One region of the Mesorhizobium sp. P160187 genome, then DNA from elsewhere that is predicted to be linked to it. Evidence: riboswitches for the same ligand, from Rfam matches in the RefSeq annotation. Region 1 holds a riboswitch; the other holds the start of a gene.

Region 1 (5,040 bases):
CAGCGCCTGCGTCGTCACATTGAGGATGTGCGACATGATGCGGCTGAGCTCGGAATAGAGCACGCGGATCAACTGGCCGCGCTTCGGCACTTCGATGCCGAGCAACCGCTCGGTGGCGAGCGCGAAGGCATGCTCCTGGTTCATCGGTGCGCAATAGTCGAGCCGGTCGAGATAGGGCACTGCCTGCAGATAGGTTTTGTGCTCGATCAGCTTTTCGGTGCCGCGATGCAGCAAGCCGATATGCGGATCGACGCGGTCGACCACCTCGCCGTCAAGCTCCAGCACAAGACGCAAAACACCGTGCGCCGCAGGGTGCTGCGGTCCGAAGTTGATGTTAAAGTTGCGGACGGAGGTTTCAGCCATTCTGGCGCCTCTGGCGAAGAGTCAGTAGTGAGTAGTGAGTAGTGATCATCAATCTCAATGCCTGCTTCATTCCGCCTGCTTGGCCTGCACCGTTCGGATAAGAGATCTCATCATTTTTCCAATCTCTTCGCATCGCAGCGGCAGCTCAATCTCATTGTCTTTTCGCAGCAGGCCAACCCGACATGCCAGCAGTATGTGTGTCTCCAGTTCCTTCAACGAGCCTTGCGCCATGCGCAAAAATTGAACGAACGACCCTCTGTTCTCCCGACCGTATCCCTCCGCGACGTTCGCTGCGACCGAAACCGCCGATCGGCGCATCTGAGAGGTCATGCCGTAAATCTCATCCCTCGGAAACTCTTTGGTGAAACGGTAGCAATCCTCAGCAAGCGTCATCGCCGATTGCCACACCTTCAAGTCGCGATAAGATTCGATCCGTTGCTCCAAATCTTTTGCTACTGACTACTCACTACTTCCTACTCACTGTTTCGCCTTCTCATCGCCCGGCAGGACGTAGTCCGTCCCTTCCCATGGCGAGAGAAAATCGAAGTTCCTGAATTCCTGCTTCAATTCCACCGGCTCGTAGATCACGCGCTTGGCTTCGTCGTCGTAGCGCACCTCGACGAAACCGGTCAGCGGGAAGTCCTTGCGCAGGGGATGGCCCTCGAAACCGTAGTCCGTGAGGATGCGGCGCAGGTCCGGATGGCCGGAGAACAGCACGCCATAGAGATCGTAGGCCTCGCGCTCATACCAGTCGGCGCCGGGATAGACAGCGGTGAGCGACGGCACCAGCGTCTCTTCGTCGGCCTGCACCTTGATGCGGATGCGCAAATTCTGCTTCGGCGAAAGCAAATGATAGACGACATCGAAACGCTTGACGCGCGACGGGTAGTCGGCGCCGCAGATATCGATGATCGAAATGAACTGGCAGCCCGAATTGTCACGCAGGAAGCTTGTCACCTCGATCAGATTGTCTGTAGCAACCGAGATCGTCAGTTCGCCATAGGCAAGCACCGCATCGGTGACGCGGCCCGGCAGCTTTTCGCCGAGATAGGTCGACAGTTCGCTCAGGGATGCGGCCATGGGTCTACCGTTCGATCGTGCCGGTGCGGCGGATCTTCTTCTGCAGGAGAAGAATGCCGTAGAGCAGCGCTTCGGCGCTCGGCGGGCAGCCGGGCACATAGATGTCGACCGGCACGATGCGGTCGCAGCCGCGCACCACCGAATAGGAATAGTGATAATAGCCGCCGCCATTGGCGCAGGAGCCCATCGAGATGACGTAGCGCGGCTCCGGCATCTGGTCGTAGACCTTGCGCAAAGCGGGGGCCATCTTGTTGGTCAGCGTTCCCGCCACGATCATTATGTCCGACTGGCGCGGCGACGCGCGAGGAGCCACGCCAAACCGCTCCGAATCATAGCGCGGCATCGAGGTGTGGATCATCTCGACGGCACAGCAGGCGAGACCGAAGGTCATGAACATCAGCGAGCCGCTGCGTGCCCAGGTGATCAGCGCCTCGGTCGAGGTGACCAGAAAACCCTTGTCGGCCAGTTCATTGTTGATCTCGAGGAAGAACGGATCGTCGGAACCGACCGGACGTCCGGTATTGGGGTCGATCAGGCCTTTGGGCTTCGGCGCGACGAGCGTTCCGGAACTGTCGTTCAATCCCATTCCAGCGCTCCTTTTTTCCACTCATAGGCAAAGCCGATGGTCAGCACCGCCAAAAACACCATCATCGACCAGAAACCGAGCATGCCGATCTTCGAGAACGACACCGCCCACGGAAACAGGAAGGCCACTTCCAGATCGAAGATGATGAACAGGATCGACACCAGGTAGAAGCGGATGTCGAATTTCATCCGGGCATCGTCGAACGAGTTGAACCCGCACTCGTAGGCGGAAAGCTTCTCCGGATCGGGATTGCGATAAGCCACCAGGAACGGCGCGATGATAAGCGCCAGGCCTACAACTGCGGCCACGGCGATGAAGAGGACGATGGGCAGGTATGAACTGAGGAGTACGTTCATGCTCGGCTTTCCGTTGGCGGCCAATCCACTTTGATTACAGCAACCAACCCTAATGCGGAAGCGCGACAGTTTAACCGCTGAACCGTTTTAGGTGCCTTTGCTGCAACGCGGCGAGGGTTAGCGCACGGCTTTCAGCGAAGCAAGTCAAACCTTGTTCAAAAGACAGTGCTGGACGGCAGGCCGGGAAAAACTGGTCCGATCTCCTCCTGTTTGATTTCCTTCATCTTTCACTCCACTTTTGTCTCCTGACACGTCTCCCGCCATTTGCCTGCTAGCATGACAGGAATCGCCGGCTAAAGGCGGGAAAATGGTTCGAGGCAAGACACTTTGACGAAGGACAAAATCTCACTCCCCACGGCCAGGCGCATCGCGCTCGCCGCGCAAGGATTTCTCGATCCCCGCCCGGTCGGCACGCCCGATCGCCGCCACCTCGCCCGCGTGCTGTCGCGCACCGGCCTGCTGCAGATCGATTCCGTCAGCACCGTGGTGCGCGCCCACTATATGCCGCTCTATTCGCGCCTTGGCCCCTACCCGCTCACCCTGCTCGACAATGCCGCAATCACCCGCAAGCGCACCGTGTTCGAGTACTGGGCGCATGAGGCCTCGTTCCTGCCGGTCGAGACCTACCCGTTGATGCGCTGGCGCATGCAGCGCGCCGAGCAGGGCGACGAAATGTATCTCGGCCTCGCCAAATGGGGCCGCGAGCACGCCGCCTATATCGAAGAGATCTACCGCGCGGTCGCCGAGCGCGGCCCGATTGCCGCTTCGGCACTGGAAGGCCAGAAAGGTTCGGGCGGCTGGTGGGGCTGGAGCCACGCCAAGCACGCCTTCGAATGGCTGTTCTGGGCCGGACGCATCACCACGGCGCACCGCCGTGGCTTCGAGCGTTTCTACGACCTGCCCGAGCGCGTTCTGCCGCAGGCGATCCTCGATCTGCCGGTGCCGGCGGCCGAGGACGCGCACCGCGAATTGCTGCGCATTTCCGCCCGCGCCCACGGCATCGCGACGTCGGGTGACCTGCGCGATTATTTCCGCTTGTCGCCGGCCGACATGAAGGGCCGGTTGGAGGAACTGGTTGAGATGGGCGAGTTGCTGCCGGTAAACGTCGAAGGCTGGGACAAGCCGGCTTACCTCTATAGGGACGCCCGCCTGCCGCGAAAGATCGAGGCCCGCGCGCTACTGGCGCCCTTCGATCCGGTGGTCTTCGAGCGCTCGCGCACCGAGCGCCTGTTCGATTTCCACTACCGCATCGAGATCTACACCCCGGCTGACAAGCGCCAATATGGCTACTACGTGCTGCCCTTCCTGCTCGGCGACCGGATCGTCGCCCGCGTCGATCTCAAGGCCGACCGCCCGGCCAGCGTGCTGCGCGTCCACGCCGCCTACGCCGAACCCGGCGCGCCGCCGGAAACTGCCGCAGAGCTGTTCGAGGAATTGAAGCAGATGCAGGGCTGGCTTGGCCTTGAGCGCATCGAAGTGGCGCCGGCCGGCAATCTGGGGAAACCCCTGGCCGACATCGCCATGTCGTAGCAGCGCGTTGACACAACTCCCCGCAGCAGCCTAAATCCGCTCCAGACGGTCCCCTGCCCGCAACGGCAAGGGCCAAGAGGGAATGCGGTGCGGGACGAAAATCCCAAATCCGCGGCTGTCCCCGCAACTGTAAGCGAAGAGCCAAGGCCGAAAGCCACTGGGTAACACCGGGAAGGCGGCTAACCAAGGCGATGACCCGCGAGCCAGGAGACCTGCCGTCTGAGACAAAGTATCCGATCGCCTGGCGGGTTTCCGGGCAAGGAGCACGGTTTTTGGACCAGAACAGCAGTTTTTCGGCTGGCACAGCGGACATTGCGTCCAGGGACAACGACGCCCTGACCGGCGTGACCGTCATCGTCTGCGCCTCCTGCCGCGATGAGACCGGTTCCGACGCCCATCCGCGCGCCGGCGAATTGCTGGCTGAGGACACACGCCGCGCCGCTGCCGGCGATATCCGGGTCCGCACCGCCGAATGTCTCGGCAATTGCAAGCGCCGCCTCAGCGCCGCGATCCTGCGCGATGGCTGCTGGAGCTATGTCTTCGGCGATCTGACCGCAACCAGCGGCGCCGACCTCGTTACCGGCGCAAAGCTCTTCGCGACTTCGGCCGACGGCCTCATCCCGTGGCGCGGCCGGCCCGATAGCCTCAAGCGCGGCCTCGTTGCCCGCATCCCACCCCTCGACATGCTGAAGGACTGACGATGAACGCTTCAAACCCGGCCGCCAACCTCTCCCGTGTTCCCTGCACTGTCGTTACAGGCTTCCTCGGCGCCGGCAAGACGACGCTGGTCCGCCATCTCCTGGAAAATGCCGGCGGCAAGCGCATCGCCATCATCGTCAACGAGTTCGGCGACATCGGCATCGACGGGGAAATCCTGAAAGGCTGCGGCATCGACACTTGCCCCGAGGAAAACATCGTCGAACTGGCCAATGGCTGCATCTGCTGTACAGTCGCCGACGATTTCGTGCCCGCCCTCGACAAGATCCTCGCGCTGACACCGAGGGTCGACCACATCCTGATCGAGACCTCGGGCCTCGCTCTGCCCAAGCCGCTGGTCCAGGCGTTCCAGTGGCCGAGCGTGAAGAGCCGGGTAACCGTCGACGGTGTCATCGCCGTGGTAGACGG
Region 2 (5,040 bases), on a different contig from region 1:
CGATCCCTGTCGCTGCTCTGAGGAACGAACTTCTGTTGGTCGTTCGACGAGTTCAGCAGCTTGTAGACCGCCGAGTTGGTGCCGGTCGACGAAGTGCGGGTGGTGTCGACGGCAGCGGCCGGCTGGTTGGCGCCATTGGAGCCATAATTGTCGCTGCCGGCAAAGGCAGCGCTCGAAACAGCCAGAACGGCTGCGGCGGCAAGAACGATCTTCTTCATTTTAGTCTCCTGAATTTTTCTGATGCCGCCAGCTGCAGCGGATAAGCCCGCCACGTGCTGGAAACCGGCTTTTAGCGGCCGAAAAGGTTACGGTCGGCACCGTGGGCAGGCGCCTGCTCGGCTGGAGCCGACTTCTCAACCGAAGCCGTATGGCCACTATCGGTCGACGTAATCGCAGGCTGGTTGGCGCCGTTCGAACCGTAGTTGTCGCTGCCGGCGAAAGCGCTGCCGGAGATGGCCAAAATGGCGGCGGCAGCAAGGATGATCTTTTTCATTTCAAATACTCCTGAATTTTTTGGGATCCCGAGAGCGACGGGTTAGCCGCCCTTCTTTGGTCGGGATCAGCGATTGCCGTAGAGGTCGCGGTCGGCGCCCTGAACGACAGGCTGCTTGTCAGCGTGCGCCGGCTTCTGAATGGAAGCCGTATACGAGCTGTCGACCGAGACGGCTGGCTGGTTCGCACCATTGGAACCGTAATTGTCGCTACCGGCGAAGGCGCTGCCGGTGATCGCCAAAACGGCTGCGGCAGTGAGGATGATCTTTTTCATTTTTAGTACTCCAGTTTGTCTGTCCGTCTAGCGGCGTGTCTTGGGAGGAATTCGCGTCGTTCGGACAGCCCCGATGTGGGAAAGCCATAGGCTGGTTTCCAATCACGAAGTTGTTCCGTGTGGACCACGCTCCTGCACCTTGAAATTGTACCAGGAAGTTCCTTCATGGCTGTTTATTGTATTGTTTTCAGTTGCTTATGTCGAACCGAGTGGTTCGCTCCGGTGTCGGTTTCCGGGCCGTCGTTCACACCGTCCTGCACGCATTGTCAACAGAAACGAACCGTTCGGTTCGATTAGAGATTGCTAATAGTAACTTTTCGATACCGTTGAGCCCTTTTTGCCCCCGATCGAACTGGATCCGCAGCGATTCGAAACGGCGATGATGGCGTCGCAAGAAACGTCTCAGCTCTTTGACCGGCGGCGGGGAGCGTATGCCGCGCGTGTCGCGCCGCATGGATACGATGTCGCTTTCATGCCGACGTCGCGATCGCTGCCGTGATTAGATGATCGCATCTCAGGTGCCGCTTCGTGACGACGCAGCGGAGAATTGGGAAGCCGGTCAGAATCCGGCGCTGCCCCCGCAACGGTGGTGGAGTTGAAGTCGCAACGGGAGACCACTGGGCAAGAGCCTGGGAAGGTGTCGCGATGGTCCGCAAGGACAACTCCAGAGCCCGGAAACCAGCCCGAGATGCATAGACTCGACTGATCGCGGTGGGCGGTCAAGAGGTGGATAGTGCATGTCCGGCGCCGCGCCGGCCTGCGTCCGATCCTTCCTCCATCACCACCAAGTTCAGTCCTTAAACCACGAGGACAGAACTATGGATACGCGCAACGACATGCTGAGGCTCCTGAACGGCCGCAAGCAAGGCTTTTCGCTGGAACAGCCCTTCTACACCGACCCGGACTATTTCAAGCTCGACATGGAGCTTATCTGGTATCGCGACTGGCTGTTCATCGGCCATGATTGCGAACTGCCGAAGCCCGGCAGCTATATCACCGTGCAGATCGGCGATTATCCGGTGGTGCTGGTCCGCGACCAGAAGGGCACCATCAACGCCTTTCACAATTCCTGCCGCCATCGCGGCAGCCGTGTCTGCAACACTGAGAAGGGCATGGCGGCAAAGCTTGTCTGCCCTTATCACCAGTGGACCTACGAGCTTGACGGCCGGCTGCTGTTTGCCCGCCAGATGGCCGACGGTTTCGACAAGAGCCAGTTCGGCCTGAAGCCCGTCGCCTGCGAGAGCGTCGGCGGCTACATCTTCATCTGCCTGGCGAAAGAACCTGCCGACTTTGCGCCGATGCGCGCCATGATAGAGCCCTACCTCAAGCCGCACCGGCTGAATGAAGCCAAGGTCGCCTTCGAGAGCACCATCATAGAGAAGGGCAACTGGAAGCTGGTCTGGGAAAACAACCGCGAATGCTATCACTGCGCCGGCAATCATCCGGAGCTGTGCAAGACATTCCCCGAAGCGCCGACGGTGACCGGCGTGCAGGGCGCCGACAGCGATCCGGAGATGCTGGCGCACTGGGCGAAATGCGAGGCGGCGGGCCTGCCGAGCAAGTTCCGCATCGATCCGGCCGGGCAATACCGCGCCACCCGCGCGCCGCTGCTGCGCGATGCCGTCAGCTACACGATGTCGGGAAAGCGCGCGGTGACGAAGAACCTGTCCGACACTGTTGCCGCCGACCGCATCGGCACCTTGATGCACTACCACTATCCGACGACCTGGAACCACATCCTGATCGACCATGCGGTCACCTTCCGGGTGCTGCCGATCAGCGCCACGCAAACCGCGGTGACGACCAAGTGGCTGGTGCACAAGGATGCGGTCGAGGGCGTCGACTACAACCTTGAAGAGCTCACCCACGTCTGGACCGAGACCAACGACCAGGACCGCCGCATCGTCGAGGAAAACGCCTTCGGCATCCTGTCGCCGGCCTATGAGCCCGGCCCCTATTCGGAGCTGCACGAGGGCGGCGTGATCCAGTTCGTCGAATGGTACGCGGCCTTCATCGGCCCGCGCCTTGCCGAAGGCGGCCGGCCGGCGCTGCGCAGCGTCGCGTGAGCTGGAGCAGGCGAGGAAGGACCGGAGGATGAATGCGATGACGGATCTTGGGCTCTATCGCCATCTTGACCAGATGGCGCCGTGGAACGATAGGCTGCAGGTGCTGGAAGTGATCGGCGTCAGCGACGAGGCGCCTGACGTCAAGACCTTCACCTTCCGCTCCGACAACCAGACCTGGTTCCGCTACAAGCCGGGCCAGTTCCTGACGCTGGAACTGCCGACACCGGACGGGCCGCTGATGCGCACCTATACGCTGTCGTCGTCGCCATCGCGGCCGTTTTCGATCGCGGTGACGGTCAAGGCGCAGGCCGGCAGCATCGGCACGCGCTGGATGTTCGACCATCTGGTGCCCGGTTCGCATGTCAAGGCCTACGGACCGGCCGGCGACTTCTCGTTGCACAGCCACCCGGCGGCCAAATACCTGTTCATTTCCGCCGGCTCCGGCGTGACGCCGATGATGTCGATGCTGCGCTGGCTGAACGACTGCGCGCCATGGACCGATGTCGGTTTCGTCAACTGCGCGCGGCGTGCCGAAGAGATCATCTTCCGCAAGGAACTCGAACTGCTCGGCGGCCATATGCCCGGCCTGTCGCTCGGCTTCATGATCGAGGAACGTTCCAGCCGCGAGGGCTGGTACGGTCACATGGGGCGCATCGACGCGATCCGGCTGCCCTTGCTGGCTCCGGATTTCCGCGAGCGCGAAATCTTCTGCTGCGGCCCCGATCCGTTCATGCGCGCCGTGCGCGGCATGCTGGATGCCGCCGGCTTCGACATGACGAAATACCATCAGGAGAGCTTTGCCGCGCCTGTGATGGAGGAAATTCCGGCGCCGTTTGCCTCCCCGGTCGAGGACGGCATCGCTGCACCTGTCGAAGCCGTGACGCCGATCCGCTTCTCGCTTTCGGAGGTCGATGCCGGCTGCGTCGCCGGCCAGACCGTGCTGCAGACCGCGCGCAGCTCGGGCGTGCGGATTCCCGCCGCCTGCGAGTTCGGCCTGTGCGGCACCTGCAAGGTGAAGAAGGTCTCCGGCGAAGTCGAGATGAGCCACAATGGCGGCATCCTCGACCACGAGATCGATGACGGTTTCATCCTTGCCTGCTGCTCGAAACCGTTGTCGGCGCTCGAAATCGAGGCTTGAGCCGGTCGACTTCGCCGCAACGGTCGCCGACGCAGGCGTTGTGTTCGCGGGTCTTTGTCTTGCCAAGCATAGGCCGAGTGATTTAGACGCACTTAGGAAGGGCTGGGCAGACCGTGAAGCCGGCGCATCCCTTCAGGGCGCATGGGACGGGGGACAGAGCGATGCAACAGCGGGTCTACGCGGTCGCAAGCAAGGACATCGTTTTCGAATCATTCGATGGCGAAGCCGTCGTTCTCGATCTTTCGAACGGCAAGTATTTCGGCTTTTCCGATTCCGGCAGCCGGGTCTGGCAGGCTTTGTCGTCCGGCGTCGCCACTGAAGCGCTGGTCGGAGCTGCCGCGGGCGCCGCAAAAATAAGCCTGGCCGACCTCGAAAGCTTCGTTGCCCGACTGCTCGATTTCGGGTTGCTTGCGCCAGCCGAAACACCGGCACAACCGCTTTCGGGCGAGCTGTCGTCTGCGCTTGCTGCCAGCAATGAGCCGCTCAAGGTCGATGTCCATGACGACCTTGCCGATCTCATCATTGTCGACCCGATCCATGAGGTCGAGGAACCTCTCGGCTGGCCGGCGGTGAAACAGGCATAATTGTTTCCCTAAAGCGCGTCGCGTTTGAACGGACTCAGGCGACGCGGTTTAGATCTTTGATTTTATGCATGTCGTCGTCTCAAAACCGGGGCCACCCCGAGCGACATGCATCAGGCGACCCGGCGCAATTCTGGACGCTGAACAACCAACACATGCCTTTGATCACGCTGCAAACCCTGCCGGATTATGCCCGCCATGTGCTGGCGGCCGCGGAAAGCGCCGCCGCCTTCTATCCCGTTGCCGCCAGCGTGCGGTTGCTGGGACTGGACCTGAGTGTCCACCTCGACCATGGCACGCTGGCGGAAGCCATGAGCCATGCCTTCATACCGGCCCCGGAAAATCCGTCTGCATCTGACGGCTGCCGCATTTTCGTCGCCCACCCGGGCATCGATGGCGTCCTCGCCCCGGCCACCTGGGGCCGAGGCGATTACAACCATCATGCCTTTGCCAACCGGCTGGAAGAGGCCGGATTGCGCGGCAGCTACT

The links. Region 1 has a riboswitch for cobalamin ahead of AC3CCE_RS22260 (DUF1636 family protein). Riboswitches for the same ligand answer to the same signal wherever they lie in the genome.
Region 2: it holds a riboswitch for cobalamin, as region 1 does, so the genes downstream of both, AC3CCE_RS14970 (aromatic ring-hydroxylating oxygenase subunit alpha) here and AC3CCE_RS22260 (DUF1636 family protein) in region 1, are expected to answer to the same signal.

What each region holds. Positions count from the first base shown of each region.
Region 1 covers NZ_JBYMDX010000004.1:1,071,689-1,076,728, forward strand. Annotated here, with positions in the region: gene AC3CCE_RS22230 (NADH-quinone oxidoreductase subunit D) at 1-363, opposite strand, end outside; gene AC3CCE_RS22235 (four helix bundle protein) at 430-807, opposite strand; gene AC3CCE_RS22240 (NADH-quinone oxidoreductase subunit C) at 841-1,443, opposite strand; gene AC3CCE_RS22245 (NuoB/complex I 20 kDa subunit family protein) at 1,448-2,029, opposite strand; gene AC3CCE_RS22250 (NADH-quinone oxidoreductase subunit A) at 2,020-2,385, opposite strand; gene AC3CCE_RS22255 (winged helix-turn-helix domain-containing protein) at 2,713-3,915, shown strand; cobalamin riboswitch at 3,945-4,149, shown strand; gene AC3CCE_RS22260 (DUF1636 family protein) at 4,188-4,613, shown strand; gene cobW (cobalamin biosynthesis protein CobW) at 4,616-5,040, shown strand, end outside.
Region 2 covers NZ_JBYMDX010000003.1:2,373,887-2,378,926, forward strand. Annotated here, with positions in the region: gene AC3CCE_RS14955 (DUF680 domain-containing protein) at 1-218, opposite strand, end outside; gene AC3CCE_RS14960 (DUF680 domain-containing protein) at 290-493, opposite strand; gene AC3CCE_RS14965 (DUF680 domain-containing protein) at 560-766, opposite strand; cobalamin riboswitch at 1,266-1,467, shown strand; gene AC3CCE_RS14970 (aromatic ring-hydroxylating oxygenase subunit alpha) at 1,585-2,832, shown strand; gene AC3CCE_RS14975 (FAD-binding oxidoreductase) at 2,870-3,970, shown strand; gene AC3CCE_RS14980 (PqqD family protein) at 4,132-4,554, shown strand; gene AC3CCE_RS14985 (hypothetical protein) at 4,707-5,040, shown strand, end outside.